DNA from 3 places in the Kluyvera sp. STS39-E genome. Region 2 is predicted to be linked to each of the others. Evidence: riboswitches for the same ligand, from Rfam matches in the RefSeq annotation. Region 2 holds a riboswitch; each other region holds the start of a gene.
What was found. A riboswitch is a leader RNA that binds a small molecule or an ion and turns the genes downstream of it on or off. The one in region 2 is predicted to bind thiamine pyrophosphate.
Positions count from the first base shown of each region.

Region 1: another riboswitch for thiamine pyrophosphate. It lies ahead of thiC (phosphomethylpyrimidine synthase ThiC); the one in region 2 lies ahead of thiB (thiamine ABC transporter substrate binding subunit).
Region 3: another riboswitch for thiamine pyrophosphate. It lies ahead of thiM (hydroxyethylthiazole kinase); the one in region 2 lies ahead of thiB (thiamine ABC transporter substrate binding subunit).

Region 1 covers NZ_JBFQGA010000017.1:19,392-30,155, reverse strand. Annotated here, with positions in the region: gene zraS (two-component system sensor histidine kinase ZraS) at 1-525, opposite strand, end outside; gene zraP (zinc resistance sensor/chaperone ZraP) at 776-1,219, shown strand; gene AB4K05_RS24120 (DUF1481 domain-containing protein) at 1,223-1,915, opposite strand; gene hupA (nucleoid-associated protein HU-alpha) at 1,928-2,200, opposite strand; gene AB4K05_RS24110 (YjaG family protein) at 2,387-2,977, opposite strand; gene hemE (uroporphyrinogen decarboxylase) at 3,087-4,151, opposite strand; gene nudC (NAD(+) diphosphatase) at 4,191-4,964, opposite strand; gene rsd (sigma D regulator) at 5,061-5,546, shown strand; TPP riboswitch at 5,597-5,706, shown strand; gene thiC (phosphomethylpyrimidine synthase ThiC) at 5,787-7,685, shown strand; gene thiE (thiamine phosphate synthase) at 7,685-8,320, shown strand; gene AB4K05_RS24080 (ThiF family adenylyltransferase) at 8,313-9,068, shown strand; gene thiS (sulfur carrier protein ThiS) at 9,052-9,252, shown strand; gene thiG (thiazole synthase) at 9,254-10,024, shown strand; gene thiH (2-iminoacetate synthase ThiH) at 10,021-10,764, shown strand, end outside.
Region 2 covers NZ_JBFQGA010000007.1:157,954-168,717, forward strand. Annotated here, with positions in the region: gene leuC (3-isopropylmalate dehydratase large subunit) at 1-520, shown strand, start outside; gene leuD (3-isopropylmalate dehydratase small subunit) at 531-1,136, shown strand; gene AB4K05_RS16870 (sugar efflux transporter) at 1,282-2,460, opposite strand; gene sgrT (glucose uptake inhibitor SgrT) at 2,544-2,696, opposite strand; gene sgrR (HTH-type transcriptional regulator SgrR) at 2,784-4,439, shown strand; TPP riboswitch at 4,496-4,595, shown strand; gene thiB (thiamine ABC transporter substrate binding subunit) at 4,627-5,610, shown strand; gene thiP (thiamine/thiamine pyrophosphate ABC transporter permease ThiP) at 5,586-7,196, shown strand; gene thiQ (thiamine ABC transporter ATP-binding protein ThiQ) at 7,180-7,878, shown strand; gene AB4K05_RS16900 (DedA family protein) at 7,994-8,761, opposite strand; gene araC (arabinose operon transcriptional regulator AraC) at 8,891-9,736, opposite strand; gene araB (ribulokinase) at 10,075-10,764, shown strand, end outside.
Region 3 covers NZ_JBFQGA010000004.1:125,334-136,097, reverse strand. Annotated here, with positions in the region: gene AB4K05_RS10020 (NCS2 family permease) at 1-997, opposite strand, end outside; gene AB4K05_RS10015 (adenine deaminase) at 987-2,795, opposite strand; gene AB4K05_RS10010 (LysR family transcriptional regulator) at 2,921-3,844, shown strand; gene AB4K05_RS10005 (hypothetical protein) at 3,877-4,359, opposite strand; gene AB4K05_RS10000 (hypothetical protein) at 4,913-5,128, shown strand; gene AB4K05_RS09995 (diguanylate cyclase) at 5,332-6,684, shown strand; TPP riboswitch at 6,818-6,914, shown strand; gene thiM (hydroxyethylthiazole kinase) at 6,947-7,732, shown strand; gene thiD (bifunctional hydroxymethylpyrimidine kinase/phosphomethylpyrimidine kinase) at 7,729-8,529, shown strand; gene AB4K05_RS09980 (GntR family transcriptional regulator) at 8,599-9,345, shown strand; gene AB4K05_RS09975 (PfkB family carbohydrate kinase) at 9,319-10,263, opposite strand; gene AB4K05_RS09970 (ADP-ribosylglycohydrolase family protein) at 10,260-10,764, opposite strand, start outside.

The DNA of each region.
Region 1 (10,764 bases), on a different contig from region 2:
AAAAATAACCTGTGGGGTATCCGCTGCGCGACGTTGCATCATCATCCCCATATGGTGCCTGCCCGGTGTATCGAGCGGACGAAACTGGCGATAGATTTCCAGCGCGGGCTGTGGCGTTTCGATTCGCCGCCAGCGTTCTTGGTTATCTGCCTGCAGTTCACGCATCTTTTGGGCCTCATAGAGCGTCGAGCCCACCCGCTGCGGATCGCTATGGGCGGTTATTTTCCCTTGCTCATCGGTGACGGCAAACCACAACACGCCGGGCTGCCAAGCCATCTCCTCTAGCATCGCCTGCAGCTGAGAGTGATGCATACGCATCCCCATCCCAGCGCGCGTTCCGGACTCCAGCGCGCGGATCAGCACGCGGCCCTTCTCCTCAATGGTTTGCCGCGCCGAGGTCGTTTCTCGGCCATAGTCACGCACGATAAGCGCGGTAAAAAGACAGACCAGCAGCAAAATAATCGCCGTCAGCAAGCCGCTGATGCCGACCGCTGATACATTTTTCCGTAAGCGTACGAGGTTCATGGAGCGTCCTTTCGTTTTCCCTTTGCTACCCTTCAGCAGAAATCATGCCACCTTTCCTCCCTGATAACCCCGCCCTCGAGCACAAACTGCCTGATAAACCGAGTAAAAATGACCCGCATGGATACCCATCACGAGTCATTTTTACTCGTTCAAACGTAGAAAGCCCCGTCAAACCCGCTGCTGCCACGGTACGGCAGGCTGGCACAGAAGATGCAATGGCTTAGATGACTACACTACAGGAGAAGCCACCATGAAACGGAACAACAAACTGACCTTAGCACTGTTAACCCTCGCCTCGCTGACCTTAACCAGCGCCACCGCGCTTGCGGGGCCACATCACTGGAACAACAACGCGAATAATGGCGGTTACAGCCAGCTTACTGATGCACAGCAGGCCACCGCCCAGAAACTGCATAACGATTACTACGCCCAAACCAGCGCATTACGCCAGCAGCTCACGTCGAAGCGCTATGAGTACAATGCGCTGTTAACGGCAGATAAGCCCGATAGCGCAAAAATTGAAGCCGTTGCCAAGGAGATAGAAACGCTAAACCAGAGTCTTGCGAAGCAGCGGGTCAAACTTGATGTCGCGATGGCGGAGGCCGGGATTCCTCGTCATGGCGGGATGGGCGATGGCTGTCAGGGAGGACGACATAACGGTGGAGGCCATATGGGCGGCATGTACCGCGGGTAATGCTTAGAAGGTTTTTTCGGTCGGCTGCCAAGTACAGTAGTCTTGGTTTGCCACCAGCAGAAGCTGGGAGCCTTCTGGTGCTTCCAGCCAAGCAATGCTCACTTCAACCGTAGAGCGACTTTGACGGCTGGCGATGTGCCCAAGCGCGCGGGAGTCGAAATCAGGTTTAATCGTCTCGCCTTCGCAGGTAGTTACCGTCTTGTCGGCATGCCAGCGCCCCTGACGCAGCACCACTTTCCCCAGACGTAACGCATCGCTAGTCTGGCGGATCTGCTCCGCGTGATAGCGATAAAGCGCCACTTGGTCGCTGGAGAGCTGCTGTTTTTGCCCATCAACTTCGCGCTGCATAAAACTCAGCTCGCCGTTGCTGTCGAAACGGGCGCGGATATGTTCAGCGGGCTTGCCGTAGATATTCAACTCAATAAGCTGCAGCTTATCGTCCTGCCAACGATATTCGCTGGTTGAGGTACTACCGCTGTGCCATGGGCTGAATACAGAAAGGAGGTGCGTTTCACCATTGCTATCTTTACGCCAGATGCGCACTGCGCCCTGGGTATCGGCGTAGCCGCTCGCGGTGAAGGGAGGAAGCGAACTATTATGGCTACAGGCCGTCAGCAACAGCACTCCCACCAGCCCCGATAAACGACGCCAGATAAACGAAAGGGGCGATGCCGCCCCTTCTTTAAAACTGTTCACTGCCACGCAATCTTACTTAACAGCGTCTTTCAGTGCTTTGCCTGAAACAAAAGCCGGCACGTTAGCTGCGGCGATTTTGATTTCATTACCGGTCTGCGGGTTGCGGCCAGTACGCTCAGCGCGGTGGTTCACTTTGAAGGTACCGAAACCAACCAGTTGCACAGCATCACCTTCTTTCAGAGACTCAGTAATAGCAGCCAGGGTGGATTCCAGTGCAGCTTTAGCCTGGGTTTTAGACAGTTCAGCCTTGTCCGCAATTACATCAATCAGTTGAGTCTTGTTCATAAGTTATCCTTACAATGTGTTTATCGCTTGCTAAGCATCGAGTGCGACGAAAATGCCAGAAAAGCACTCTCCTGCATACACGCACCGATAGCCACTTTTTTTCGCCCTCCAAATGTAGACCAGACGGGGGGCAGATGTGAAGCCTTCAGGCGTGACAATTCAGGCGGTAAATCACGTTTTATTGCCTCATTGCTGAAAATTTATACCAATATTGCTTTCGCCAGCTTCACGGAGGTCTGCGCGTAGCCCTTTAATCAGTTCAATATCGCGTTCTTCACACTCGGCTAAAAGGCGGAAAATCTCCCACTGAATGTCCCATTCCTGCTCTACAGCGGGGTTTAATTTCAGCTCTTCATCGGTCATTTCACGACCAGCCTGGGTCATTTCCAGCATCGCTACGGTGGTAATAGAACACTTACTCACTTCAACCGCGTGCTCGAGCGTTTCACCACTCAGACGAGAGTGAATTAATTCACTTAACGCCACGCAGGCATCGATTGCCGGATAGACGCCGTATAAATCGTAATCATCGGCGACCGGGATCGCCTCTTCAAATTTTTCCAGCTGGCTGTCGAAATTGATTTTCGCATCTTTCACCGTCAGCGTTTCCCACACCAGATCGAGGATACGGCGGTAAATCTGCGCATCGCCGAATTCAGTCTGCTTGCAGAACATGGCGTAGTTCGGGTACATGCGTTCGCATAAACAAGCCATAAAGGTGACGTGCTGCCAGCTTTCCAGCTTCTCCAGACGCAGATGAATCGGGTTTTGTAACATGATGAGTTCTCAAATACGGAAATTAACCGCAGTTTACCTGATATGAGGTTTTTTTGCTGTAAACCGCGTAATTGCCCGGCTCTCGCGACGACGCGAGAGCCGAACGGATTTAGCGGTGGTACTGCGCCGACAGGCGATGCACGGATTCGACAAAGACACCGGCATGCTCCGGCGGCACGTCCTGATGGATTCCGTGACCAAGGTTGAAGACGTGGCCTTCACCCTGACCGAATCCCGCGAGGATAGTCGCAACTTCTTCTTCAATACGTGGCGCAGGCGCATAGAGCATGGAAGGGTCCATATTTCCCTGCAGTGCCACTTTATGCCCAACGCGACGGCGCGCATCGGCGATATCGGTGGTCCAGTCGAGGCCCAGCGCGTCGCAGCCGGTTTCAGCCATCGCTTCCAGCCATTGTCCACCGCCTTTGGTAAACAGCGTCACAGGCACACGGCGACCGTCGTTTTCACGCAGCAGTCCGTCGACAATTTTATGCATGTAATACAAAGAGAACTGCTGATAGTCGCGTCCGGTCAGCACGCCGCCCCAGGTGTCGAAAATCATCACCGACTGCGCGCCCGCTTTAATCTGGGCATTCAGGTACAGCGTGACGCTTTTCGCCAGCTTATCGAGCAGCAGATGCAGCGCAGTCGGATCGGCATACATCATCTTTTTAATCATGGTAAAGGCTTTGCTACTGCCACCTTCAACCATATAGGTCGCCAGCGTCCACGGACTACCGGAGAAGCCAATCAGCGGCACTTCGCCCTTCAACTCGCGGCGAATGGTGCGTACCGCGTTCATGACGTAGCCCAGCTCACCTTCCGGGTCGGGGATCGGTAGCTTTTCAACGTCTGCTTTGCTGGTGATAGGTGAGGTAAAACGCGGGCCTTCACCCGTTTCAAAATAGAGCCCCAGCCCCATTGCATCTGGAATGGTCAGGATGTCAGAAAAGAGGATCGCCGCATCCAGCGGGTAACGGCGCAGCGGCTGTAGCGTGACTTCACAAGCCAGCTCGGCATTTTTGCACAGCGACATGAAATCACCGGCCTGCGCGCGGGTCGCTTTGTACTCCGGCAAATAGCGCCCTGCCTGGCGCATCATCCACACCGGGGTCACATCAACGGGCTGGCGCAGCAGCGCACGCAGATAACGATCGTTCTTGAGTTCGGTCATTTTACATTCCTTTAGCGTTGATGCGCCTATTGTAACATGTCACTCGTATTCGGCCCGACACATCGCCACGGTATCTTCTATCAGCCGACGAGCCACGGTGCCCGGTGGTGGGAGAAGCGGTAAATCATCGTAGCGATACCAGTTCGCTTCCAGTAATTCTTTCGGGTCGATAACAATTTCGCCGCTGTCATACTCCGCCATGTAAGCGGTCATCAGTGACTGCGGGAACGGCCAGGGTTGAGAGGTGATGTAGCGCAGATTCTTCACCTTGATGCCGCTCTCTTCCATCACTTCACGCGCGACGGCCTGTTCTAAGGTTTCGCCCACTTCGACAAAACCGGCCAGTACGGTGTGCACGCCGTTGCGATGGCGAACGTGCTGTGCCAATAGAATCGAATCATCACGGCGAATAGCGACGATAATGCAGGGGGCGATTTGCGGGTAGTAGCGCTCACGGCAGTGGCTGCATAACATCGCCCACTCGGTTTTGCTCGGGTGCATGGTGTGGCCGCAGTAGCCACAAAATTTGTGAGAACGGTAAAATTCCGCCAGCTGCACGCCGCGCCCAGCAAGCTGAAACAGGCCCACGTCATGGTCAAGAACCTGACGTACCGAGCCCATATCATGGCGGCGATGCTGTTGAATAAGCCATACAGGATCGCCCTCCCATTCACCAATGTGGAGAGCATTCTGACCGACAAGATCGAAATTTACCGCTTCGCCATGGGGCAATTCTCCAGCGGGCAGCCATAATTTTTGTTCGTGACTAACGATCCACCAGCCGCGATCCGATTTTTCAATTATACGATCCATATCTCTTGCGCTACCTTTGCTTCACAGGCATGTTATTAACATTATCATTACATATTAGCGTGAGCAGATTTTAATCTTATCGATGCGGGGGTCACCATGTTAAACCAGTTAGAGAGCCTGACAGAACGTGTAAAAGGACACCACAGACTGGTCGACCGCTGGCTGAATATTCGTAAGCATCTGCTCGTGGCTTACTACGATCTGGTTGGCCTTAAGCCTGGCAAAGAATCATTCATGCGTCTTAATGAAAAAGCATTGGATAATTTTTGTCAGCGTCTGGTCGACTACCTTTCTGCCGGTCATTTCAGTATTTATGAACGTATTATCCATAAAATGGAAGGCGACAGCCCTCTTTTAAACGCCACCCGAATCTGGCCGCTGCTGGATGCCAACACTCAGCAGATAATGGATTACTACGACTCAACGCTTGAGAGCGCCATCGACCAAGATAACGTTTATGCCTTCCAGCAGGCGCTGTCCGATATTGGCGAAGCGCTGGAAGCCCGTTTTCTACTCGAAGACCAGCTCATCATGCTGACGTTTAATGCACTCGACGAAAGTGAAATCAAACGCCCGGCTTGAGATTTACCGCATTAACGAGTAGTTTACATTCATTACCTCTCATCAGAGGTTACTTCTTGTCGGAGTGCCCAGTGCGTAAGCACGGGCTGAGACCGTTAATTCGGGATCCGCGGAACCTGATCAGGTTAAGACCTGCGAAGGGAACAAGAGTCAATCTGCAATAGTATCGCCCTTGGGCGATCTTCTCTCTTGCTTCATCCGTCGTCTGACAAGCCACGTCCTTACTTTTTGGAATGAGCTATGTCTGCCACTACTAAACCATCACGCCGCGAACAGCGCGCCCAAGCCCAGCACTTCATCGATACCTTGGAAGGCACCGCCTTTCCGAACTCCAAACGCATCTACATCACCGGCTCGCAGCCAGATATCCGCATCCCAATGCGCGAAATCCAGCTTAGCCCAACGCTGATTGGCGGCAATAAAGATAACCCGCAGTTTGAAGACAACGAAGCTGTGCCGGTGTATGACACTTCAGGCCCGTACGGCGACCCGAGCGTGGCAATTAACGTTCAGCAGGGTCTGGCAAAACTGCGTCAGCCGTGGATTGCCGCGCGTAACGATAGCGAGGAGCTAGACGACCGCAGCTCCGCTTACACCAAAGAGCGTCTGGCCGACGACGGCCTAGATGAGCTGCGTTTCACCGGTTTACTGACGCCAAAGCGCGCCAAAACCGGCAAATGCGTGACCCAACTGCATTATGCCCGCCAAGGGATCGTCACGCCGGAGATGGAGTTTATCGCCATCCGTGAAAATATGGGCCGCGAGCGCATTCGCAGTGAAGTGTTACGCCACCAGCATCCGGGAATGAGCTTTGGCGCACGTCTGCCAGAAAACATCACGCCAGAATTCGTGCGTGATGAAGTCGCTGCCGGACGCGCGATTATCCCTGCCAACATCAACCACCCGGAATCCGAGCCAATGATCATTGGTCGCAATTTCCTCGTGAAGGTTAACGCCAACATCGGCAACTCTGCCGTCACCTCCTCTATCGAAGAAGAAGTAGAAAAACTGGTGTGGTCGACGCGCTGGGGCGCAGATACGGTGATGGACCTGTCAACCGGCCGCTATATTCATGAAACCCGTGAATGGATCCTGCGCAACAGTCCGGTGCCGATCGGCACGGTACCGATCTATCAGGCACTGGAGAAGGTTAACGGGATCGCCGAAGATCTCACTTGGGAAGCTTTCCGCGATACCCTGCTAGAGCAGGCTGAACAGGGCGTGGATTATTTCACCATCCACGCCGGGGTTCTGCTCCGCTATGTGCCGATGACCGCGAAACGTCTGACCGGTATCGTCTCGCGCGGCGGTTCAATCATGGCCAAATGGTGCCTCTCCCATCACAAAGAGAATTTCCTATTTGAACACTTCCGCGAAATCTGTGAGATCTGCGCCGCCTATGACGTTTCTCTGTCTCTGGGTGACGGTTTGCGTCCTGGATCAATCCAAGATGCCAACGACGAAGCACAGTTCTCCGAACTGCATACGCTGGGCGAGCTGACCAAAATCGCTTGGGAATATGACGTGCAGGTGATGATTGAAGGCCCAGGACATGTGCCAATGCAGATGATCCAGCGCAACATGACCGAAGAGCTGGAGCACTGCCACGAAGCACCGTTCTATACGCTTGGCCCGTTGACGACCGATATCGCGCCAGGTTACGACCACTTCACCTCCGGGATCGGCGCGGCAATGATTGGTTGGTTTGGCTGCGCCATGCTGTGCTACGTGACGCCAAAAGAGCACCTCGGCCTGCCAAATAAAGAAGATGTGAAGCAAGGGTTGATTACCTACAAGATCGCCGCCCATGCTGCCGATCTTGCCAAAGGGCACCCGGGCGCGCAGATCCGCGATAACGCCATGTCGAAAGCGCGTTTCGAATTCCGCTGGGAAGATCAGTTCAACCTAGCGCTCGACCCCTTCACCGCCCGCGCTTACCACGATGAAACCCTGCCGCAGGAGTCAGGTAAAGTCGCCCACTTCTGCTCAATGTGCGGGCCAAAATTCTGCTCGATGAAGATAAGCCAAGAAGTCCGCGACTACGCCGCCGCACAGACCATTGAAGTCGGGATGGCGGATATGTCCGAGAATTTCCGCGCCAAGGGTGGCGAAATCTACCTCAAAAAAGAGGAGGCATGATGTATCAGCCTGATTTCCCTACCGTACCACGCTATCTCGGGCTGTACCCGGTGGTCGATAGCGTTGAATGGATTGAGCGTCTGCTAGAAGCGGGCGTTCGTACTCTCCAGCTACGCATCAAAGATAAGCACGATAACGAGGTCGAAGCTGACGTTATCGCCGCGATCCAATTAGGCCGCCAGTACAACGCCCGCCTGTTTATCAACGATTACTGGCAGTTGGCTGTAAAGCACAGCGCATACGGGGTGCATCTGGGCCAAGAAGACCTCGAAACTACCGACCTAAAAGCGATTCAGAAAGCGGGATTACGCCTTGGGGTATCGACCCACGACGATATGGAGATTGACGTAGCGCTCGCCGCCCGCCCTTCTTACATCGCCTTGGGCCACGTCTTCCCAACCCAAACCAAGCAGATGCCTTCAGCCCCTCAGGGGCTGGAACAGCTGGCATGCCATATTGCAAGGCTGGCCGATTATCCTACTGTTGCCATCGGCGGCATCAGCCTCGAACGCGCACCTGCGGTACTGGCAACCGGCGTCGGCAGCATTGCCGTTGTCAGCGCCATTACCCAAGCGGCAGATTGGCGCGTCGCCACGACACAGCTTCTTGAAATCGCGGGAGCAGGCAATGAATGACCGCGACTTCATGCGCTACAGCCGGCAGATCTTGCTGGGTGATATTGCGATAGAAGGGCAACAAAAGCTGCTTGGGAGCCGTGTGCTAATCATCGGGTTGGGCGGTTTAGGCTCACCTGCGGCGCTCTATCTCGCCGGCGCGGGTGTCGGCACGCTGATACTGGCCGACGATGACGATGTGCATCTGAGCAATTTGCAGCGGCAAATTCTGTTTACCACCGACGACATTGCGCGTTCGAAAGCGCAAACCGCCCAACAAAAACTGTCGCGATTCAACCCGGATATCGAACTGGTCGCGCTCCAGCAGCGTTTGACCGGCGAGGGGCTTCGTCACGCGGTGGCAGGCGCAGATGTGGTGCTGGATTGCACCGACAACATGGCAACCCGTCAGGAGATCAACGCCGCCTGCGTGGCTCTAAATACGCCGCTGGTTACCGCTAGCGCCGTCGGTTTTGGCGGGCAGCTGATGGTACTAACGCCACCGTGGGAACAAGGCTGCTATCGCTGCCTGTGGCCGGACACTACGGAGCCTGAACGCAACTGCCGCACCGCAGGCATTGTCGGCCCGGTCGTGGGCATCATGGGCACATTGCAGGCGCTGGAAGCCCTTAAGTTACTCAGCGGCATCGAGACGCCGAGCGGTGAATTACGCCTGTTTGACGGGAAAACCAGCCAATGGCGTAGCCTGGCGCTTCGCCGCGCCCGCGGTTGCCCGGTATGTGGAGGGCTGCATGCAGATTCAATTTAATGATGAGGCAATACCGTGCGCCGAGGGACAAACCGTCAGCACACTGCTGACGGAGCTTGCCCAATTAAAACCGGGCACCGCGTTGGCGCTGAATCAGCGGATCCTGCCACGCGAGCAGTGGGACCAGCAAATCGTGCAGGAAGGCGACCAGATCCTGCTTTTTCAGGTTATCGCAGGGGGTTGATATGTTACGCATTGCCGACAAAACGTTTGATTCGCATCTGTTTACCGGTACGGGAAAATTTGCCTCGCCGCAGCTGATGGTTGACGCCATTCGCGCCTCCGGCAGCCAACTGGTGACGCTGGCCATGAAGCGGGTAGATTTACGTCAGCATAATGATGCGATTTTGGCACCATTGATCGAGGCTGGCGTGACGCTATTGCCCAACACCTCCGGGGCCAAAACCGCAGAAGAGGCCATTTTCGCCGCCCAGTTGGCGCGTGAAGCGCTCGGCACACATTGGTTGAAACTGGAAATCCACCCGGATGCCCGCTGGCTATTGCCGGACCCTATCGAAACGCTGAAAGCCGCCGAGGCGTTGGTCAAACAGGGTTTTGTGGTGCTGCCCTACTGCGGTGCCGATCCGGTGCTGTGCAAACGGCTAGAGGAAGTGGGCTGCGCCGCAGTGATGCCGCTCGGCGCACCCATTGGCTCTAATCAGGGGCTGGAAACGCGGGCGATGCTGGAGATTATTATTCAGCAGGCCACCGTTCCCGTGGTCGTCGATGCGGGCATCGGCGTGCCAAGTCATGCCGCCCAGGCGCTAGAGATAGGCGCCGATGCGGTACTGGTCAATACGGCGATTGCCGTGGCCGACGATCCGGTCATGATGGCGACGGCATTCCGCCTAGCAGTGGAAGCAGGGATTCTGGCGCGTCAGGCCGTGCCCGGTAGCCGTAGCACACAGGCCAACGCCACCAGCCCATTAACCGGCTTCTTGGGAGCGTTAACATGAAAACGTTCAGCGATCGCTGGCGGCAGTTGGAATGGGATGACATCCGTCTGCGCATCAACGGTAAAACCGCCGCTGATGTCGAACGGGCGCTTAACGCCTCGACGCTCAGTCGCGATGACCTGATGGCGCTGCTTTCCCCCGCCGCTGCCGACTATCTAGAACCACTGGCACAGCGGGCGCAAAAGCTCACGCGCCAGCGTTTTGGCAACACGGTGAGCTTTTACGTTCCGCTGTATCTCTCTAACCTGTGCGCCAACGATTGCACCTATTGCGGTTTCTCCATGAGCAACCGCATCAAGCGCAAGACGCTGGATGAAGCTGAAATTGAACGGGAGTGCGCTGCTATCCGGGCGCTAGGCTTTGAGCACCTGCTACTGGTGACCGGAGAGCATCAAAGTAAGGTCGGCATGGATTATTTCCGTCGCCACCTGCCGGATATCCGCCGTCAGTTTTCCTCGCTGCATATGGAAGTCCAGCCACTGGCGGCCGATGAGTATGCCGAGCTGAAAACGCTGGGGCTTGATGGCGTGATGGTGTACCAAGAAACCTATCACGAGAGCATGTACGCCCAGCACCATCTGAAGGGGAAAAAGCAGGATTTCTTCTGGCGGCTGGATACGCCAGACCGGTTGGGTCAGGCGGGTATCGATAAAATCGGCCTCGGGGCGCTAATTGGCCTTTCAGACAGTTGGCGGGTGGACTGCTTTATGGTTGCTGAGCATCTACTGTGGTTGCAGCAG
Region 2 (10,764 bases):
AGGCCAGGTGATCTCCGTGAATGACAATATTCCGGACCCAGCATCCTTTAGCGATCCGGTGGAGCGCGCCAGCGCCGAGAAAGCGTTGGCCTACATGGGCCTGAAACCAGGCATTCCACTGACCGATGTGGCTATCGACAAAGTGTTTATCGGCTCCTGCACCAACTCGCGTATTGAAGATTTACGCGCTGCGGCCGAAATCGCCAAAGGCCGTAAAGTCGCACCAGGCGTGCAGGCGTTAGTGGTGCCTGGCTCCGGCCCGGTGAAAGCGCAGGCGGAAGCGGAAGGTCTGGATAAGATCTTCATCGAAGCCGGTTTTGAATGGCGTCTGCCTGGCTGCTCGATGTGTCTGGCCATGAACAACGATCGCCTGAACCCAGGCGAACGCTGCGCCTCCACCAGCAACCGTAACTTTGAAGGCCGTCAGGGCCGTGGTGGTCGTACCCACTTGGTCAGCCCGGCAATGGCAGCAGCCGCTGCGGTAACCGGTCATTTCGCCGACATTCGTAGCTTGAAATAAGGAAACCATCATGGCAGAGAAATTTACCCAACATACGGGACTGGTGGTGCCGCTGGATGCCGCAAACGTCGATACCGATGCGATTATCCCGAAACAGTTTTTGCAGAAAGTGACCCGCACCGGATTCGGCGCGCATCTGTTCAACGACTGGCGCTTCTTGGACGATAAAGGCGAGCAACCAAACCCAGAGTTCGTGCTGAACTTCCCGGAATTTAAAGGCGCTTCTATCCTGCTGGCGCGTGAAAACTTCGGCTGCGGTTCATCACGTGAACACGCGCCATGGGCGTTAACCGATTACGGTTTTAAAGTGGTGATTGCCCCAAGCTTCGCCGATATCTTCTACGGCAATAGCTTTAACAACCAGCTTCTGCCGGTGACGTTGAGCGATGCGCAGGTAGACGAGATGTTCGCGTTGGTTAAAGCCAATCCGGGGATCAAATTCGAAGTCGACTTGGAAGCACAGGTGGTGAAAGCCGGAGATAAATCCTACAGCTTTAAAATCGACGACTTCCGTCGCCACTGCATGATTAACGGCCTTGATAGCATCGGCCTGACGTTGCAGCACGAAGAGGCGATTTCCGCCTACGAGAACAAGCAGCCAGCGTTTATGCAGTAATTTGTCGCGCCACCACCCCGGATGCGGCGCGACCAGCCTTATATGCCGGATGGCGCTGCGCTTATCCGGCCTACAAACGTACGCCCATTGTAGGCCGGATAAGGCGTTTACGCCGCCATCCGGCACGTTGTAGGCTCCGGCGCAGTTAAACGTCCTTCACCCGCCACGTCATCATAAGCGTCACCACCGAAATCCCCGCAATCACCCAATACACCGAGAAATGGCCAAAGCTCTGCGCCAATGCGCCCTGCACAATCCCGGCAAGGATCACCCCGGTAGAAATGCTATTGGTAAATAGCGTCGTTGCCGCCCCCGCACGCCCCGGCATCAGGTCTTGGAACCACAGCATGCCAATCCCGGCGACAATACCGATAAACACGGCGTTAAACAGCTGTAATATCAGCAGCGAAGTGTGACTGTGGAAGAAAATCAGGCCGACATAAAACAGCACCCCGGCCGCGACGGCGGTCAGCATCATCCGACGTTTGCCAAAGCGCTTCACATAAAAGCCTGCGAGGATCATCGCTGGAATTTCCAGCCCGGCTGCGGTACCCATAAGGATCCCCGCCAAGCTATCTGGCAGGCCGAGATCGCTGCTGATCCACAGCGGCATATCGATGATATACATGGTGTTGCAGGTCCACATCAGCGTCGAAGCAATAAACAACATTCGCACGTTGCTATCTTTCCAACCGCTAATCGGAATCTGTACGGCCTCTGCGGTCGGTTCAACCCGCGCCACCGAGGGAAGCGTCAAGGCAATCAGCGCAAGGCTAATCACAAAAATAGCGGCAGCAATGGAGAACATCGCGGTAAAGCCGTAGTTCAACGCCAGCATAAAGGCCAGCGGCGGGCCAATGACCCACGCCAGCGAGAGCTGGGCGCGCATCACCGAGCTGAACATCACCACTTCACGCGCCGAACTGTCGGCATACTCGCGCGCCAGCGCAAACAGCTGCGGCATGGCGGCATTGGCAATTGAAGCCAGCAGCACACCACAGGTAATCAGCGTCAGGTAATGACGATTGAAAGCAAACAGCAGCGCGTTACCGACCGCCATCAGGCAGCAGAACATGATCAGCTTACGGCGATCGCCCCGGCTATCGGATCGCTTTGCCAGCCCGAGGCTCACCACAATCCCGGCGATGGCGTTCACGGTGTAAAACAGGCCAACCCAAAACGGCTGCACACCGACTTCGCGACTGAGATACAGGCTCAGCGTCGGTGCCTGTAATGCCCCCGCTATGCCCATCATAAACGCCACCAGCATAAAGGCGGCATACACACCGTTGAGACGTCGTCCCATCGTCATTAACCAGAGCATCAGAGATCCTTTCGCGAAAGAATAAAAAAAAGCCAGCAGATAATACCTGCTGGCAAATACTCAGTCACACATGATTAGGCGAATTAATGTTCAGAGGTCGGTTTCGTAACTTCCCACTGCATCAGATAGTTCAGCACTTCAAGCCGCTGCGCGGTCGCCTGACGGGCCAGCCAGGAAACATTTTTGGTAGCAGAAAAATAACGCTGGTAGAACTGATGGATGGTTGACCTCTTCATAATCATCTCCTCGCTTCATCGAAAGTGATTATTGGCCTAATATAGGGATTAATAAATTGCTGAGTTTTTAGCGGGAGTTCCTCTTTTATGCCTTCAGGTCGACTGCAACAACAATTCATCCGCTTATGGCAGTGCTGCGAAGGCCAAGCGCAAGAAACCACGCTGAATAATCTGGCCGAACTGCTCAGCTGTTCCCGTCGTCATATGCGCACGCTGTTAAACACCATGGAAGCGCGCGGCTGGCTAACTTGGGAAGCGGAAGCCGGCCGTGGCAAGCGCTCTAGGCTGACATTCCTCTATACCGGACTGGCTTTACAGCAGCAGCGGGCAGAAGATCTGCTGGAGCAGGATCGTATCGATCAACTGGTGCAACTGGTCGGAGATAAATCGGCGGTGCGACAAATGTTGGTCTCGCATCTGGGGCGTAGCTTTCGCCAAGGAAAGCATATTTTGCGCGTGCAGTATTACCGCCCAATGCACAATTTGCTGCCAGGTACCGCGCTTAGACGCTCTGAAACCCATATTGCGCGGCAGATTTTTAACGCATTAACTCGAATTAATGAGGTAAATGGGGAACTGGAAGCGGATATTGCGCACCATTGGCAAGCTATTTCCCCATTACACTGGCGTTTTTACCTGCGTCCCGGCATTCATTTCCATCATGGTCGTGAACTGGAGATGGATGACGTCATCACTTCGCTGCATCGCAGTATGACGCTGCCGCTCTATTCCAATATTTCACACATCGATTCGCCAACCGCTTGGACGCTGGACGTGCACTTAATCGAGCCAGACCGCTGGCTACCGCTATTGTTGGGTCAAGTCTCGGCGATGATCCTTCCGCAAGAGTGGCAATCGCTACCAGATTTCTCACGAATGCCCGTTGGCACCGGCCCGTATGCGGTAGCGCGCAACAACCAGAACCAGCTGAAAATCCTCGCTTTTGACGATTACTTTGGCTTTAGGGCACTGATTGATGAGGTTAATGTTTGGGTGCTGCCGGAAATCGGCGAAGACCACAGTTGTGGCCTGACGATTCAGGGCACGACGCAAAGCGAAAAAGCGGTTGAAAGCCGCCTTGAGGAAGGCTGCTACTACCTTTTATTTGATACCCGTAGCCCACGAGGCAGCAATCCTACGGTGCGCCAGTGGCTAAGCCATATCTTCCATCCCAACAATCTTCTCTACCGCGCGGGCGAACAGCATCAAAGTCACTGGTTTCCGGCTTACGGGCTGCTGCCACGCTGGCACCATGCGCGTAGCCACGTCTGTGAAAAACCGGCCGGGCTGGAATCCGTCACCCTCACCTATTACCGGGAACACGTTGAGCACAAGACGATAGGCCTCATCATGCAGGCGCTACTGGCTGAACATCAGGTCACCTTGAATATCCAAGAAGTGGATTACGACGAATGGCACCGGGGCGAGGTCGTCAGTGATATTTGGCTCAATAGCGCCAACTTTACCCTGCCGCTGGATTTCTCTCTCTTTGCTTATCTGTATGAAGTGCCACTTATTCGTAACTGCGTTCCCATCGACTGGGAGGGCGATGCCCAGCGCTGGCGGGCAGGTGAATTGCCGCAGGCTGACTGGTGTCAGGAGTTGCTGGCAAATCAATGCATTGTGCCGCTCATTCACCATTGGCTGATGATCCAAGGCCAGCGCAGTATGCGCGGCGTAAGGATGAATACCTTAGGCTGGTTTGACTTTAAATCGGCCTGGTTTGCGCCGCCGAATCCATAGCGCCTGATGGTTAACGCTTAGGGCTTTTGATTTATTCACGTAATCATTACAATGTGCCGTTCTCAACGGGGTGCTACGCCAAAGACGTATGCTGAGATATACCCGTCGAACCTGATCCGGATAATCCCGGCGAAGGGATTTGAGGCTCACTCAAAATCCTTTGCCACCAATATATTAAAGGTGCAAAGTGTTCAAAAAATTACTCCCCCTGTTGGCCCTCATGGCCTTCCCTGCCCTCGCCAAACCAGTATTGACGGTTTATACCTACGACTCCTTCGCCGCCGACTGGGGCCCAGGCCCAGTGGTGAAGAAAGCGTTTGAAGCCGACTGTAACTGCGAGCTGAAGTTTGTCGCGCTGGAAGATGGTGTTTCGCTGCTCAACCGTCTGCGCATGGAAGGCAAAAACAGCAAAGCTGACGTGGTATTAGGGCTTGATAACAACCTGCTGCAGGCTGCTACCGACACCAAACTGTTTGCCAAAAGCAACGTACCAGCCAGCGCGGTGAGCGTTCCTGGCGGCTGGAACAATGATACCTTCGTGCCATTCGACTACGGTTACTTCGCCTTCGTCTACGACAAAAACAAACTGAAAAACCCGCCGAAGAGCCTGAAAGAACTGGTTGAAAGCGACCAAAAATGGCGCGTTATCTACCAAGACCCGCGCACCAGCACGCCGGGCCTGGGGCTGCTGCTGTGGATGCAGAAAGTATACGGCGACAAAGCGCCGGAAGCCTGGCAGAAACTGGCGGCCAAAACCGTCACCGTTACCAAAGGCTGGAGCGAAGCCTACGGCCTGTTCCTGAAAGGGGAAAGCGACCTAGTGCTGAGCTACACCACCTCTCCTGCGTATCACATCATCGAAGAGAAGAAAGATAACTACGCGGCGGCGGCTTTTACGGAAGGTCATTACCTGCAAGTTGAAGTGGCGGCAAAAACTGCCGCCAGCAAACAGCAACAGTTAGCGGACAAATTCCTCAACTTTATGGTTTCCCCTGCTTTCCAGAACGCAGTCCCGACCGGCAACTGGATGTATCCAGTCACCCAAGTCACACTGCCGGAAGGTTTTAATGGTCTGGTAAAACCGCAGACCGCACTGGAATTTACCCCACAGCAGGTCGCTACTGAACGTCAAAACTGGATTAACGCATGGCTCCGCGCAGCCAGCCGCTAATTCCACGCTGGCTTTGCCCGGGCCTTACGGCTACCACGCTGATGGTGGCCGTTGCCTTGGCGGCGTTTTCTGCGCTGTGGCTAAACGCCCCGGAGATTTCATGGTCGACGCTGCTCGGGGATAGCTACCTGTGGCACGTGGTGCGCTTTTCCTTCTGGCAGGCGTTTTTGTCGGCGCTACTGTCCGTTGTGCCGGCCATTTTCTTGGCCCGTACGCTCTATCGACGCCGCTTCCCCGGTCGTCAACTCCTGCTGCGACTCTGCGCCATGACGCTGATTTTGCCGGTGCTGGTCGCCGTATTTGGTATTCTTAGCGTCTATGGCCGTCAGGGTTGGCTGGCACAGCTTTGCGTATGGCTTGGTTGGCAGTGGAATTTCTCTCCCTACGGCTTGCAGGGGATTTTGCTGGCGCACGTATTCTTTAATATGCCGATGGCAACTCGCCTGTTGCTACAGGCGCTGGAGCAAATTCCCGGCGAACAGCGCCAGCTTGCAGCCCAGCTAGGCATGCGCGGCTATCCGTTCTTCCGCTATGTTGAATGGCCGTGGATGCGACGACAAATTCTGCCCATCGCGACCCTGATTTTTATGCTCTGCTTCGCCAGTTTTGCCACCGTGCTCTCACTGGGCGGGGGGCCATCGGCCACCACCATTGAGCTGGCTATTTACCAGTCGCTAAACTTTGATTACGACCCGGCGCGCGCCGCAATGCTGGCAATAATCCAGATGACCTGCTGCCTGGCGTTGGTGTTATTAAGCCAGCGGTTAAGCCAAGCCATTGCCGTTGGCAATACTCAGGTCCAGGGCTGGCGTGATCCCGATGACCGCTGGCACAGCCGCATCATCGATACGCTGCTGATTATGCTCACGCTCCTAATGCTGTTGCCGCCGCTGCTGGCAGTGGTTTTTGATGGTCTCAACGCCAGCCTATTGCAGGTGCTGACGCAGCCGATTTTATGGCAGGCTATCGGCACCTCGCTACGTATCGCCCTCGCCGCCGGCGTTCTGTGCGTGGTACTGACAATGATGCTGCTGTGGAGTAGCCGCGAGCTGCGGGCGCGCAATCGACCGCTCGCCGGTCAGGCGATGGAACTCAGTGGAATGCTGATTCTAGCGATGCCGGGGATCGTGCTCGCAACCGGCTTCTTCCTGCTGCTGAACAACACCGTTGGCCTGCCTGAATCCGCCGATGGCATTGTCATTTTCACCAACGCGCTGATGGCGGTGCCTTATGCTATCAAAGTGTTGGAGACACCGATGCGTGATACCGCCGCGCGCTACACTCACCTGTGTGAATCGTTGGGGCTAAGCGGGTTTAATCGGCTATGGGTGGTCGAACTTCGGGCGCTGAAACGCCCACTGGCGCAGGCGCTGGCATTTGCCTGCGTACTGTCGATTGGCGACTTCGGCGTCGTGGCGCTCTTCGGCAACGAGAATTTCCGCACCCTGCCTTTTTATCTCTATCAGCAAATTGGCGCCTATCGCAGCCAAGACGGCGCGGTGACTGCCCTCATTCTCCTGCTGCTGTGCTTTGCACTGTTTACCGTTATCGAAAAGTTACCCGGACGCGATGCTAAAACTCAATGATGTCATCTGGCTGTATCAGCATTTACCCATGCGCTTTACCGCGTCTATCGCCCAAGGTGAGAAAGTGGCGATCCTCGGTCCTAGCGGAGCGGGTAAATCCACACTGCTCAATCTGATTGCCGGTTTTCTCCCCGCCGCCAGTGGCACGATATTGCTTGAAGGTCATGATCATACGGACACGCCGCCCTCGCAGCGGCCGGTGTCGATGCTGTTTCAGGAAAATAATCTATTTAATCACCTGACGGTGCGGCAGAACATTGCGCTGGGCATGAGCCCGCGTATGAAGCTCACAGCCGAACAGCAGCGCAAGCTGCAGGCTCTGGCTGAACAGATGGGTCTTGAGACAATGCTGGACAGATTGCCCGGCGAGCTTTCCGGCGGCCAGCGTCAGCGTGCGGCGCTGGCGCGTTGCCTCGTGCGAGAACAGCCGATTTTGCTGCTGGATGAACCTTTTTCCGCGCTCGATCCGGCGCTGCGTCAAGAGATGTTGGCGCTGGTCGACGACGTCTGCCAGCGTCAGCAATTAACCTTACTGATGGTGTCACACAGCGTGGAGGACGCGGTGCGCATTGCCACAAGAGCGATGGTGATTGCCGATGGACGTATCGCCTGGGACGGCGGTACGCAAGAACTGTTGAGCGGTAATGCCAGCGCTTCCGCACTGCTGGGGATTGGCGCCTAATGTGCTGCCGGATGGCGCTACGCTTATCCGGCCTACATTGGATTGTGATGCTGCCGACCAACAGCTCGGATTTGTAGGCCGGATAAGGCGTAGCCGCCATCCGGCAATACCGCGCTTATAGCCCGACGACTTTGCGCAAAATATCAATGTACATCGGCATCAAAGGATGACGCACCACGCTCACCAGCGCCACCACGCCTACGCCCAATACCAAAGGCGCCAGCCAAAGCAGCCGCTGTCGCGGTAAATAGGTACTTAGGCGATCGTGGTTCTCTTTGGCACTACGCCACAAACGCCAGCACAACCAACCACCGAGCCACAGCAACAGCGCCGCCGCCAGAAGCAGCCATTTAAAGCTGGCGCTGTTTTCATCAGCTGGAATATCAATAGCCGCCCCAGCCAGAATCCCCGGCAGGAAGTAAAGCGGCGGCCACAGCACGCAGCCGATGATATTTGGCGTGATAAATTTGCGTACAGGCAGATCGAGCATCCCCGCAACCATTGGCACTAGGGGACGCGTCGGGCCAACAAAGCGGCCAATTAGAATGGTAATCATGCTGTGCTGATGCAGCGCATGCTCGGTTTTATCCAATAGCGCGCGGTTCTTTTTCATAAATGACCAGCGGTGCAGCGGCTTTTTAAAGCGCCACCCCAACCAGAAAGAGATCCAATCGCCGAGTAAACAGCCGACAATGCCCACCAGCCACGCCTGCCAGAAATTCACCTCGCCGCTGCCGATAAGCGCTCCCAGCCCCGCCATCATCACGGTTCCTGGTAGAATTAAACCGACCAGCGCCAGCGATTCAAGAAATGCCACCAGCGCAACCGCAATCAGCGAATAGGTCGTGGATTGAGTAATAAAGTGTTCTAGCAGTGCTTGCATAGTGCGCCCGGTTTGAAAACGAAGCAGGGATTCTCCAGACCGCCCCTGGCAACGTCAAGCCTTCAATTGTCTTAAGAGTTTACTGGCAAAGACAAAAACCGGCACAGTGCATTTCCTTTTCTTTACCTTTTATTCACACCCCGCGCGGAATTCGCTGGGGCTAGCGCCAGTGCACTTTTTAAATACCCGCGAGAAATAAAGCTGATCTTCAAAACCAACATTACGACCTACGCTGGCAATAGGCATGCGTGTGGTGCTCAGCAGCAGTTTTGCCTGGCTAATACGTTGATCCTCACGCCAGCTCAGCACGCTCACGCCAAGCTGCTGACGAAACAGATGCGATAAACGAGAAGGCGACAGGCAGACGTGCTGCGCCACGCTGGCGATTTCAAAGTGATTGTCTGCTAAGTGATCGCTGATGTACTGGCAGGCATCGCGCACCCGGTTATCCATCGGAGGATGCAATGATTCGTTGATCGCTTCCATGCGGCGTAACAACAACTGCTCAAGCAAATTGATTGCCAGCAGCTCCGAGTAGCGTCCAACGCCCTGCCCAGCATCAATGATTTTGCCAAACAGGTTAGCAATTTCCGCCTGATGGGCTTCACCGGGACGATAAAAGCCCGTTTGCGCGACGATGGCCGGCCAGTTCAGCCACTCGTGCCAATAGGCACGCGGACGGAAGTAGACCCATTGGTGATACCACTCACTGGCATCCGGATGGCGGCCATAATGGTGAATTTCGCCCGGTGGGAACAGCAGCATATCGCCCTGACGACAAACAAACTGTTTGCCTTGGTTTTCAATCACCCCTTCACCGCGCACCGTCATATTCAGAATAAAGCCCTTCATCCCGAGCGGCCGGTCGATAAAAAAGTCCAAGTAGCCCCCGGCTTCAATCGGCGTTAACCCGGCCACTAGGTGGGCATTAAACGAATAACCTGGAAGCAGGGGATCGTTTTGCATCTCAGCCATTTCAGCTCACCCTCATTGATGTCTCAAGAAACCAATTATCCATATTCAATTTTTTATCTGCACCGCAGATGCCTGGGATTCAGAACCACGCAGGAGCCGCAATCAACCCCGTCATTTCAAGGCATTTAGAGAATTCATCCGCGAATGACTGGCCGTTTGGACGGCAACTAAAGTGTCTATAAAGACGGCAGAAAAGTCCACATTGATTATTTGCACGGCGTCACACTTTGAGAGGTAACAGCAAGATCATCCATAAGATTAGCGGTTCCTGCCTGACGGTTTTGAGCAGAGATATCTACTGTTTCACTATCACGTATTCTTTGAGATGGAGTAACACGATGGCAATCGCAATTGGCCTCGATTTTGGCAGTGATTCAGTACGCGCCCTCGCCGTAGATTGCGCGACGGGCGAAGAAATCGCGACCAGCGTCGAATGGTATCCGCGCTGGCAGGAAGGACGCTTCTGCGACGCGCCGAATAACCGTTTCCGCCACCACCCACGCGACTATATCGAGTCGATGGAAGCGGCGTTGAAAGGCGCGCTGGCCGAACTTTCAAGCGCTCAGCGTGCGGATGTCGTCGGCATTGGCGTCGATAGCACCGGCTCAACGCCCGCGCCGATTGATGCCGACGGTAACGTGCTGGCGTTGAAAGACGAGTTCGCCGATAACCCGAATGCCATGTTCGTGCTGTGGAAAGATCACACCGCAGTAGAAGAAGCGGAAGCCATCACCCGTCTGTGCCATCAGCCGGGCAAAGAGGACTATTCCCGTTACATTGGCGGCATTTACTCTAGCGAATGGTTCTGGGCCAAAATTCTCCACGTCACCCGTGAAGACCGCGCCGTTGCGCAGGCTGCCGCCTCGTGGATTGAGCTTTGCGACTGGGTTCCCGCGCTGCTGTCCGGCACAACGCGTCCGCAGGATATTCGCCGCGGGCGTTGCAGCGCCGGACATAAATCCCTGTGGCACGAAAGCTGGGGCGGCCTACCGCCTGCATCGTTCTTTGATGAACTTGATCCCATCCTC
Region 3 (10,764 bases), on a different contig from region 2:
GGCCGGTTTTGCCGCCAGCTTCCGCTGCCGCTGAAGATTCAATCAGCGCAGTTGCCGCCGGAATGCCCAGCCACGGGCCGACGGCCGCCGCAATGGAGTCAACCATAAACGGGCGGTTGATATGCGGCATATTGCCTTCTTCATCCAGTAAACCCGCTTCGCCACCAACCGCCAGCGTCGTTCCCATGGTGGAGAAAAACTCTGAGGCGAAAAAGACGAACAGGAACGGTAGGAAAGCGATATTCAGCGCGCCCAGCATATCGACGTGCCCCAGTACCGGTGCCAGCGAATGCGGCATATCAATAAAGCGGGTTGGCAGATGCGTGACGCCAGCCGGAATGCCGACCAAGGTGGCGATAAGAATGGCCCATAGAATGGCACCGGGAACGCGACGTGCCTGTAGCGCAATGGCCAAAAACAATCCACACAGCGCTACCAGTGCGCCCGGCGCGAGGAAATCACCCAGCATCAATGCGTTGGTTTTGGCGTTCGCGAGCACCAGCCCAGCGTTACGAAAGCCCAGCACGGCGACAAACAGACCGATAGAGGCGGTTAATCCCAGCTTAATAGACTGCGGAACCGAGCGAGTGACCACCTCGCGCAGGCCAAATTTAGTCAGCAGGAAAAAGAGAATACCCGACCAGCAGGCGATGCCCAGACCAATCTGCCAACCGATATGTTCGCTGCCGGCAAGCGTCACGCCGACCAGCACCGAGCCGCCAATACCGGGGCCGACGATAAACGGCAGGTTGGCGTAAAACGCCATCAAGAGCGTACCGCCTACAAACACCAGAATGGTGCCAGTAGTGGCCGCGCCTTTATCCATACCGCCCACGGCTAAAAGGCCCGGGATTACCACCAGCAGATAGGCGGCAGCGAGGAATCCGGTGACGCCTGCCAGACATTCGGTACGCAGCGAGCTGCCGCGTGAGGAGAGGGCAAAGCGCCGCTCCAGCCAGTTCCCAGACGTTGCAGATTGAAGGGTATTATCGGCCATTGTGTGGCGCTCCCTGATATTGTTGTGTGGTGTGTTGTGACGAAATGACCGGATCGACAATCTGTCGCGTGGTGCCGTCGGTCAGCCCTAAATCGGTTAAATGCGGCCCGGCATTACAGGCAAGGCAGGTGCCTTCAATGGCTTTGAATACCCGGTACGGCGGCTCCCAGTCGGCGACTTTGGCGCTTAGGGAACGTAGGTTGCTAAATGCCGCGGCAAGCTCTGCCGGCGGTTGGTCCGAGAGCATACCGGCAATCGGCATCGCGACGTGGGCAAGGATGCTGCCGTTTTGTGCCAGCGCCATCCCGCCGCCGGAAGCAATCAACTGATTAGCCGCTATGGCCATGTCGTTCGCATCACGCCCCAGTACCACCAGATTATGCGAGTCGTGCGAGTAGCTGGTGGCAATCGCACCGCGCAGCTCGCCCCAGCCTTCTAATAGCGCAATCTGTGGCTTAGCTTGATGACGACCGTGGCGGTGCTTCACCCAAATCAGACTAAATCCGGCGGGGATCTGCACTTTGCCGTCACGGATCTCGACGTCAATTTCGCCCCATTGGGTAAAGCGCGCGCCGCGAATATGGCGCAGACGTGCAACGCCATGCTCGATATCGCCAACCCGTAGTGCAAAATCATCGGCAATAAGTGGCGCTAGGCGCAGGGTATCGCGCGGCGGGGTGACGCCGTCGGCGGCGGCAATCGGCTGGAGCAGCTTCCCGTCGCGGGCAATTTGCTTACCGGCAACGTATACCGCGCGGGCTTCTAATTTATCCAGCGAGTCAAAGACCACGAGGTCCGCACGGCGTCCGGCGGCGATCAGCCCAAGATCGTTGCGCTGTAAACGTATTGAGGCATTGAGCGTCGCAAAGCGCAGCACATCGGTTGCTGACAGACCGTGTTCAATCAACAGGTTCAGCAGGGCGATGATGCCGCCTTTTTCCAGCAGCATATCCGGTGGCACGTCATCGGTGCAGACGGTGATTTGCGAGGAGAGGTGCGGCAGCGTTTTCAGCGCCTTGACGATATCCGGCAGTAGGTAAGGGTGCGAACCCCGAATTTCTAAGGTCAGACCGGCGCGCAGTTTTTCCAGCGCATCATCGGCGGAAGTGAGCTCGTGATCGGAGGTGACACCTGCGGCGAGATAGGCCTGCAATGCCGCGCCGCTAAGACCACGCGCGTGGCCTTCAATCAGTTTGCCGCTGTTGAGCCCGGCTTGGACGATTTCCTGCATGCGACAGCTACCGTGTAGCACGCCGTGCATGTCCATCACTTCCGCCACGCCGCGCACTTCCGGCCAACTGAGCATGGTTTCCATCTCTGCACCGGCAAAATCAGCGCCGGACATCTCCAACCCAGGCGTTGACGGGACGCTAGACGGAGCTGCGACCATCACCTGTAAAGGCAGGTGACGGCTGGCGTCGACGGCGTAGCGCACGCCGGCAACGCCCAGCACATTCGCCAGTTCATGGGGATCCCAGAAGACGGCGGTGGTGCCCTGCGCCAGCACGATTTCAGCGTAACGCTCTGGCGGCAGGTGGGAACTTTCGAGGTGAACGTGAGTATCCATCAGCCCCGGAGAGAGATAGACGTCCGGCAGAGAATGACGTTCGAGCGCATCGTGGCGGCTGCCGCGTGGGTGCACGCTGGCAATCATCTCGCCTACGATACCGACATCGGCATCGCGGATTTCGCCGGTCACCATGTCGACAATTCGAGCGTCGGTGAGCAAAAGATCGAACGGGACTTCGCCTCGGGCGGCCTGGATGGCGCGGCGGCGGTTTTCAGCATCGCTGGACATAACAACTCCGGCACAGGGATAATGTGCGCTACTTTAGGGGCAGAGCAAACGGTTGCCCAGATGAAAAAACTTATCACCTGATAACTTCGGCTTATTCTGCGTGATTGCCACGAGTGAAGCTCAATATGACAGAACCTTGGCAGCGACTGCCTGCGCTCTCGCTTAAACAATTGCAGTATTTTGTCACGCTGGCCCAGCTACGTCACTTTACCGATACCGCCAATCGGCTAGCGATAAGTCAGCCAGCGCTCAGCAGCGCGCTGCGGCAAATTGAAACGGTGCTCGGCGGCAAGCTTGTCAACCGTACCGCCTCGGCGGTGACGCTGACCGAACTGGGTGCCGCGATTTTACCGCATGCCCAGCGTGTGCTAAGCGTGGCGCAGATGGCATTTCAGGATATCCAGCAGATTGTCGAAGCGGGCGGTGACGGCACCGTGCGCATTGGGCTGGTACCGTCAGTCAGCTCGCTGCTGTTTCCTCTGCTTCCCGATGCGCTAGCACAGGCGTTTCCCCGTCTGAAGGTTGAGTTTCATGATCGCACCAACGATGCGCTGGCCCGTGACCTGCAAAGCGGACAGATTGATTTTGGTATTGGGGCCATAGACAGCGCGCTGCCGGAAGAGCTCCAGCTTTTCCCCCTGCGTGAAGATCCGCTGGTGGCGGTGCTGCACGTTGATGACCCGCAGGGCGCTCAGCCGCATCTGCCGTGGAAGCAGCTAGCGGGGCGGGATATCGCGATGTTCTCGAAAGGGAATATTCAGCGTTTGGTGGGGGCGTTGGTTGAAAGCCAACGGCTAACCCTTAATGTCCGCTATCAGGTGGATTATATTGAAACGCTGTATGGGCTGGTGCGTTCACGGCTGGCGGTGGGCATTCTACCGCAGCTTTACACCACCCACTTGCAGGACCCCGCACTGCGCGTGGCCCAGCTTCAGCAACCTGCGCTCACCCGTACCGTAGCGCTGATGCGTGGCCCGCAGGCGCTGCCGCCGATGATTGAGGCGTGCTTCACGCTGTTGCTAAAGCAGCTCCGTGAGGGGGAGGGATAAAGGAGGCGCAACGCCTCCTTTAATCAAACGTCTTATTTCTGGGTTACAGTCAGAACGCCATGATCGCGGCCATGCGTTTTATTCCAAGACGCGCTATCAATTCCGTCGTCATTCATGCTGACGGAGATAACGTAGCCCGCGCCGTGAATTTCATAGAAATTGGCATTAAACCGTTTCACCGTGGCTTTCTTGCCATTAACGGTGGCAGTGAAAAAACCATTGGAAAGCGTGGCTTTCAGGACGTTTGAAGAGAGGGTTGCTTCACGCATCGGGTCTGCGACATGCGCTGCCTGGGCATGCTGCTCAGCCGGGCGGGTCGCATTGGCCGCGTTAGCATAGGCCGCTGCGAGTGACGCATTATTTATACCCTGTTGCCGGTTTTGCTCTGATAAATAGCATGTGTCTTTAGAAACGCCTTGTGCTTCACATGCTGCCATCCGTTGTGCTGGGGAAGTGCAGCCAGCAAGAAATACGGCGCTCATCAGCCCCGTTAACACCATCAGTTTTGCTTTCATCATTGACCTTATTTATTACTGAACATTGCCAAGTGTTTTTGCTTTTTTTAAGCAAATAACAATTTTGAATATTAGCTATTTATGCGTGCGGCAAACTTAAACTGTTTGCTTTTTATTGCACGAGGCAACTATCAACTAAGTTGATTATATTAATATTGACTTAGATCATGTCGGAAATCGAAAGCGATAGTGTCTTGTTTGAAAAGTGTTTTTATTGTTATTTGTGTTTAAAAACAATAAGTTGACTTATTCTCCCTCGATTGATTTGCGTGTTGGCTATCATGCGACCAAGATGATTTTTGGCGGCAGTTATATGACGGAGTACATTGATTTAATTATATTTTATTTTTCTTTGATCGTTATTTAATCGCAATGCGACGAAGGCGGGAAGGCTTCGTATGAAAGAATTAAGCAGGGAAACAGATTATTCCTAATTTATTGTTGTTAATTAATAATTAAATATTAGTTTGAGAGTTTGATTTACCCATGATGAGTATAAAATTATTTGGCATACTGGCTGTCTACTTTTATGTCATAGCTAGGCGGCCCCGAGATGCCTACTCTGCAACAGGATCATCGCAAGCCTGTCTTTAAGGCGATGGACTACATCAGCCAAACCCTTCATCTGAATCCCACGTTGGCAGAGATCGCCAATTCCGTCGCGCTTTCCCGCGCATTGCCAAAGCCGATGCCGAGCATCGAAAAATTGCGGGATGCGAAGGTGGTGTGGACCATGTTTGAGGGTAAACGGATTTATCAGGCGCAATAACCGCACGACGTATTCCCTTTCACCTATCAGGCTTTCATTTGGGGGCCTGATGATTGACCCGCTATGTGACTCTTTTCATTGTATCGTGACCTAAACCTGTACTATCTTTAACCGGTAGTGCAGAGCATGGCCAGTAGCGCTAATGGGCGACGGAAGTCTTTTGAAGTCGTACTCTCTTTTATATTCAGGCTTTGAATATCTCTATGGAATCGAATTCTCACGCCCCGTTGAGCAGTTTTATCGATCTCATGCTGGATGCTGTTTTTGCCGTTGATGCTGATGCCAATATCGTTTATGCGAGCGCGTCATGCGAGCGTATTTTCGGTTATACACCGCAAGAAATTATCGGCACAAACATGTTTGACATGATGCTACCGGAAGATCGGGAAATCACCCGAAACTCGGTAGTGGAAGTCATGTCGGGCAATCCGCAATTCCATTTTGAGAACCGCTACGTCCATAAGAATGGACACGTCGTCAATATCATGTGGTCGGCGCGCTGGTCACCGGCCGACCAGTTACGCATTGGCGTGGCGCGTGATATCACCGAGCGTAAACGTTCCGAATCGATACAATCTGCACTCTATTCCATCTCCGAAGCCGCACATACCGCCGAAGATTTGCTCAAGCTGTTTCAGCGCATTCACGCGATCGTCGGCACGCTCCTGCCTGTCGATAACTTTTCGGTCACGCTCTATGACGATGAAACAAACCAGTTGAGCTTCCCTTATCATGTAGATGAGTTTGAGCAGACGCCGGACCCTTTTTCTCTTCTTCCGGGTACGTTTTACGCTGAGGTTATCCATAGCGGTCAGCCGCTGCTGCTTACGCCAGAGACGATGGTTGACCGTCTGGAAGAGCTGCACATCTCTTTTGGCATGAATCCATTTTGCTGGCTGGGCGTGCCGCTAAAATCACATAAGGGCACCATTGGCGTGCTGATGGTGAAAAGCTATCCGGGCGGGGTGTGCTACAACGAGCAGGATCAAGAGTTGCTGCAGTTTGTTTCAACGCAAATTGCGACGGTTATTGAACGCCAGCAGATGCAGGCGCGGTTGCAGCATATGGCGCAATACGATCAACTGACCGACTTACCCAACCGTGGGCTGTTGTACGACCGCCTAAAAGTGGCGCTTGCCACCGCACGCCGCGAGCAACAGCAGCTCTCCGTGCTGTTCATCGATCTCGACAAATTTAAACAGGTTAACGATACGCTGGGTCACGGCATTGGCGATTTACTGCTGCAAGAAACCGCAGTGCGCCTCAAACGGTGCGTACGCGAGTCGGATACCGTCGCGCGCGTTGGCGGCGATGAGTTTGTGGTTTTGATTCAGGGCAGGGCATCACCGGAATATGCCGCCCTGGTCGTCGAGAAAATCGATGAGGCTTTTAACTCGCCGTTTAATCTAGACGGTCACCGTTTGAGCATCGTGCCCAGTATCGGCACAGCACACTATCCGCAAGATGGTAATGACGAGCGCCACCTGCTCGAATACGCAGACCAGGCGATGTATTTTGCCAAAAATGGCAAAGAGCAGCGGCGATTTCATCGGTAGGTATCGATGGGGTTAGAGATCAAGAACTGAAACACGGCGTGGGGCGCAGAGCAGATTTAAGGCTTGTTTGTCAGCTCTGCGGCTGGCATGATCCAAAAAAGCGGAATGTTAATCGCAACGCTTTAATAATGATTTAAATGACTCGGGGTGCCCTTCCTAGTGAAGGCTGAGAAATACCCGTACCACCTGATCTGGATAATGCCAGCGTAGGGAAGTCAGCGACCGTCAGGTCTTGCTTCTTCGCGTTAGGCAGGAGCAAACCATGCAAGCCGACCTGCTAAATTCTGCGCATCGCACGCGCACCGCACATCTCCTCCAACAACATGCCCCTCTTGTCCACTGTATGACCAACGACGTGGTGCAGACTTTCACCGCCAACGTACTGCTCGCGCTGGGCGCGTCGCCTGCGATGGTGATTGACGCCGGTGAAGCCGCACAGTTTTCCGCGATTGCCAGCGCGCTGCTGGTCAACGTTGGGACGCTAACCCAGCCACGAGCGCAGGCGATGCGCGCGGCGGTAGATGCCGCTAACCGCGCCGGAACTCCGTGGACGCTTGATCCGGTGGCGGTTGGGGCGCTCAGTCTGCGCAGTGAATTCTGCCGTGAACTTGTGCATCTGCATCCGGCGGCTATACGCGGCAATGCTTCAGAGATTATGGCCTTGGCCGGTGCGAGCTCCGGCGGTAGGGGCGTTGACAGCACGGATACGGCAGCCGCCGCGTTGCCTGCGGCACAGTGGCTGGCTCGCGAAAGCGGGGCGGTTGTTGCGGTGAGTGGCGAGGTGGATTACATCACCGATGGGCAACAAACGCTTGCCGTACACGGCGGCAGCCCGCTGATGACGCGAGTGGTGGGTACCGGTTGTGCGCTGTCGGCAGTGGTGGCGGCCTGCTGTGCCCTGCCGGGTGAGCGTTTGCACAATGTGGCCGCCGCCTGCGCGATGATGAAACATGCCGGGGCGCAGGCCGCCGAGGGGCGCGGACCGGGGAGCTTCATCCCCGCTTTCGTCGACGCGCTGCATGCGCAGCACATGGAGGTGAATGCATGAAACGTATTAATGCATTGACCATTGCCGGCACCGATCCCAGCGGCGGTGCGGGCATCCAGGCCGATTTGAAAACCTTCTCCGCGCTGGGTGCTTACGGCTGTTCAGTGATTACCGCGCTGGTGGCGCAAAATACGCGCGGCGTGCAGTCGGTGTATCGTATTGAACCTGATTTTGTCGCTGCACAGCTAGACTCGGTTTTTAGCGATGTGCGCATCGACACCACCAAAATTGGCATGCTGGCAGAGACGGATATTGTCGAAGCGGTAGCCGAACGGTTGGCACGCTACCGGATTCAGAACGTGGTGCTGGATACGGTGATGCTGGCGAAAAGCGGCGACCCGCTGCTGTCGTCCTCGGCGGTCGAGACGCTGCGTCAGCGCCTGTTGCCGCAGGTGTCGTTGATTACCCCTAATTTGCCGGAAGCCGCTGCGCTGCTCGATGCACCGCATGCTCGCAACGAGCGGGAAATGCTTGAGCAGGGGCGTGCGCTACGTGCGTTAGGCTGTGAAGCGGTGCTGATGAAAGGCGGGCATCTTGATGACGCTGAAAGCCCGGACTGGCTGTTTACCGCCGCTGGTGAAATGCGCTTTACCGCGCCGCGAGTGATGACCAAAAATACCCACGGCACCGGTTGTACGTTATCAGCGGCACTTGCGGCATTAAGGCCACGCCATGCCAGTTGGCAGGAAACGGTGCCGGTGGCAAAAGCCTGGCTGTCAGAGGCGCTGGCGCAGGCGGACACGCTGGAGGTCGGTGGCGGGATTGGCCCGGTGCACCATTTCCACGACTGGTGGTAGTCTTCGCGTCGGGCGGAACGTATACTTCAAATCAGTACTTTCGCCAGACCTTTCACCAGGAAATCCACGATGGAACAAGCGCATACCCGGCTGGTAGCACAACTCAATGAGCGCATTGCTGCGGCGGATAATACGCCGCTGTATCTGAAATTTGCCGAGACGGTGAAGAACGCCGTGCGCAGCGGCGTGCTAGAGCACGGCAATATTCTGCCCGGCGAGCGTGACCTGAGCCAGCTTACCGGTGTGTCGCGGATCACCGTGCGCAAAGCAATGCAGACGCTGGAAGATGAGGGTGTAGTCACCCGTGCGCGCGGCTACGGCACGCAAATAAATAACATCTTTGAATACTCGCTCAAAGCGGCGCACGGGTTTTCCCAGCAAGTGGTGTTAAGGGGGAAAAAGCCCGACACGCTGTGGGTCAACAAACGCGTTGTTCCCTGCCCGGAAGAGGTGGCGACACAACTCGCCGTCGCTCCGCAAAGCGATGTCTTTTTGCTAAAACGTATTCGTTATGTCGATGACGAAGCGGTTTCCATTGAAGAATCCTGGGTTCCCGCTCAGCTTATTCATGATGTGGATGTGATTGGCGTGTCGCTGTACGACTATTTCCGCAGCCAGCATATTTATCCGCAGCATACCCGCTCGCGGGTTAGCGCCCGGATGCCGGACGCGGAGTTTCAGTCGCACATTCGTATGGATGATAAAATCCCGGTATTGGTCATCAAGCAGGTGGCGCTTGACCAGCAGCAGCGGCCGATTGAATACAGCATCAGCCACTGCCGTAGCGATCTATATGTCTTTGTGAGCGAGGAGTAATTCTTCGCGCGTTGGGCTACAGTCTCCTCCGCGATGGCCTACCACCCAAGAGGCAACGGCGTTGCCGAGCCGTACCGATTCTCCAAGCGTCCAGCCGGATGCCAGCCCGGCCAGCGTGCCACCAGCATGGCTGTCTCCGGCGCCAATAGTGTCCACCACCACGGTGGTAAACGGTGCGGTGAGACCCTGCTCCTGGGCGCTAAAGTACCATGCGCCTTCTTTGTCATGGCGCACGATAAGCGGTGTGGAAAACACCTCTAACCACGCTTTGCCGAACGCTTCGGTGGTGGTCGGGAGACTAAAACGTCGCGCCGCGTCTTCCGCTTCCTGACGATTAAGCGACACGATAGGTCTGCGGGCCATAATTCGCTGCATTAATGATTCAGGAATATCGGCAATGCGCGGGCCGAAATCGATAAACGGCGTCACGTCATTCAGGCTTTCCAGCCAGCTCACCAGCACCTCGCCACATGACGAGGCCAACTGATACCCCGATAGCGACAGCAGGCTATGCGGGGCGATGTTCAACTGTGCCAACCAGTCGGCGTTCCACTGATTTTCAACGCCGCTGAAGGACATAAACGTGCGTTCACCGTCCGGTTCGACCAGCGCCAAACACCAGCCGTTATCGCCGCTCACTCCGTCAATGCGGCTCACTAGCCCTTCTTTACGTAGATTATTACGGATAATCTCCGCCCACATGCCTTGGCCAATCGGCAGCGCGTTGTCGGCCTGTATTCCCAGACGTTTTAACGCCACGGCGATGTTCAGTGCGCAGCCGCCGATGTTAACGCTCTGTTGCTGCAATTCGATATCGCAGCCACGCCATGGCAGCGCGTAGGCGTCGGCAATCACATCAATGACCGCCGCGCCGACGACGGTGATTGGCCGCTGGTTGTGCAGGCTCGCTAGGTTCATGAGGCCTCCCGTTGCTCACGGTACTGGGCCAGCGCGTTGGCGTAGCGGTTAAAGTCGAGCTGATTTACCTCATCAAGCTGCTGTTTTAGCGCGAGGTCGATGGACGAAATGCCGCCCAGCGCGCCGCAAATGGCGGTCGCCATCGCGCCGATGGTATCGGTGTCGCCGCCGAGGTTTGCGCACAGCACAGCGCAGCGATTCGGGCAGCCCTGAGCCAGTTCGACCATTGCAATTGCACAGGGAACCGACTCAATGGTGCTGGTTCCCGCGCCAACCAGTTGGTAAAGCTGCTCACTGGCGGATTCGCTGCCGGGCGCTTGACGCACGACCTGCAGCGCGAGCTCCAAGCGAGAGGCAAGTGAGGCGCTGAAGGTGGTTATCCGCTTTTGCTGAGCGTGGCGGGCTACGGCGGGCAGCGCATCGACAATGAATTGCCAGCTTTCACCGTCGATGGCTTTTGATATGGCCCACGCTATCACTACTGCACCTGCAACAGCGAGG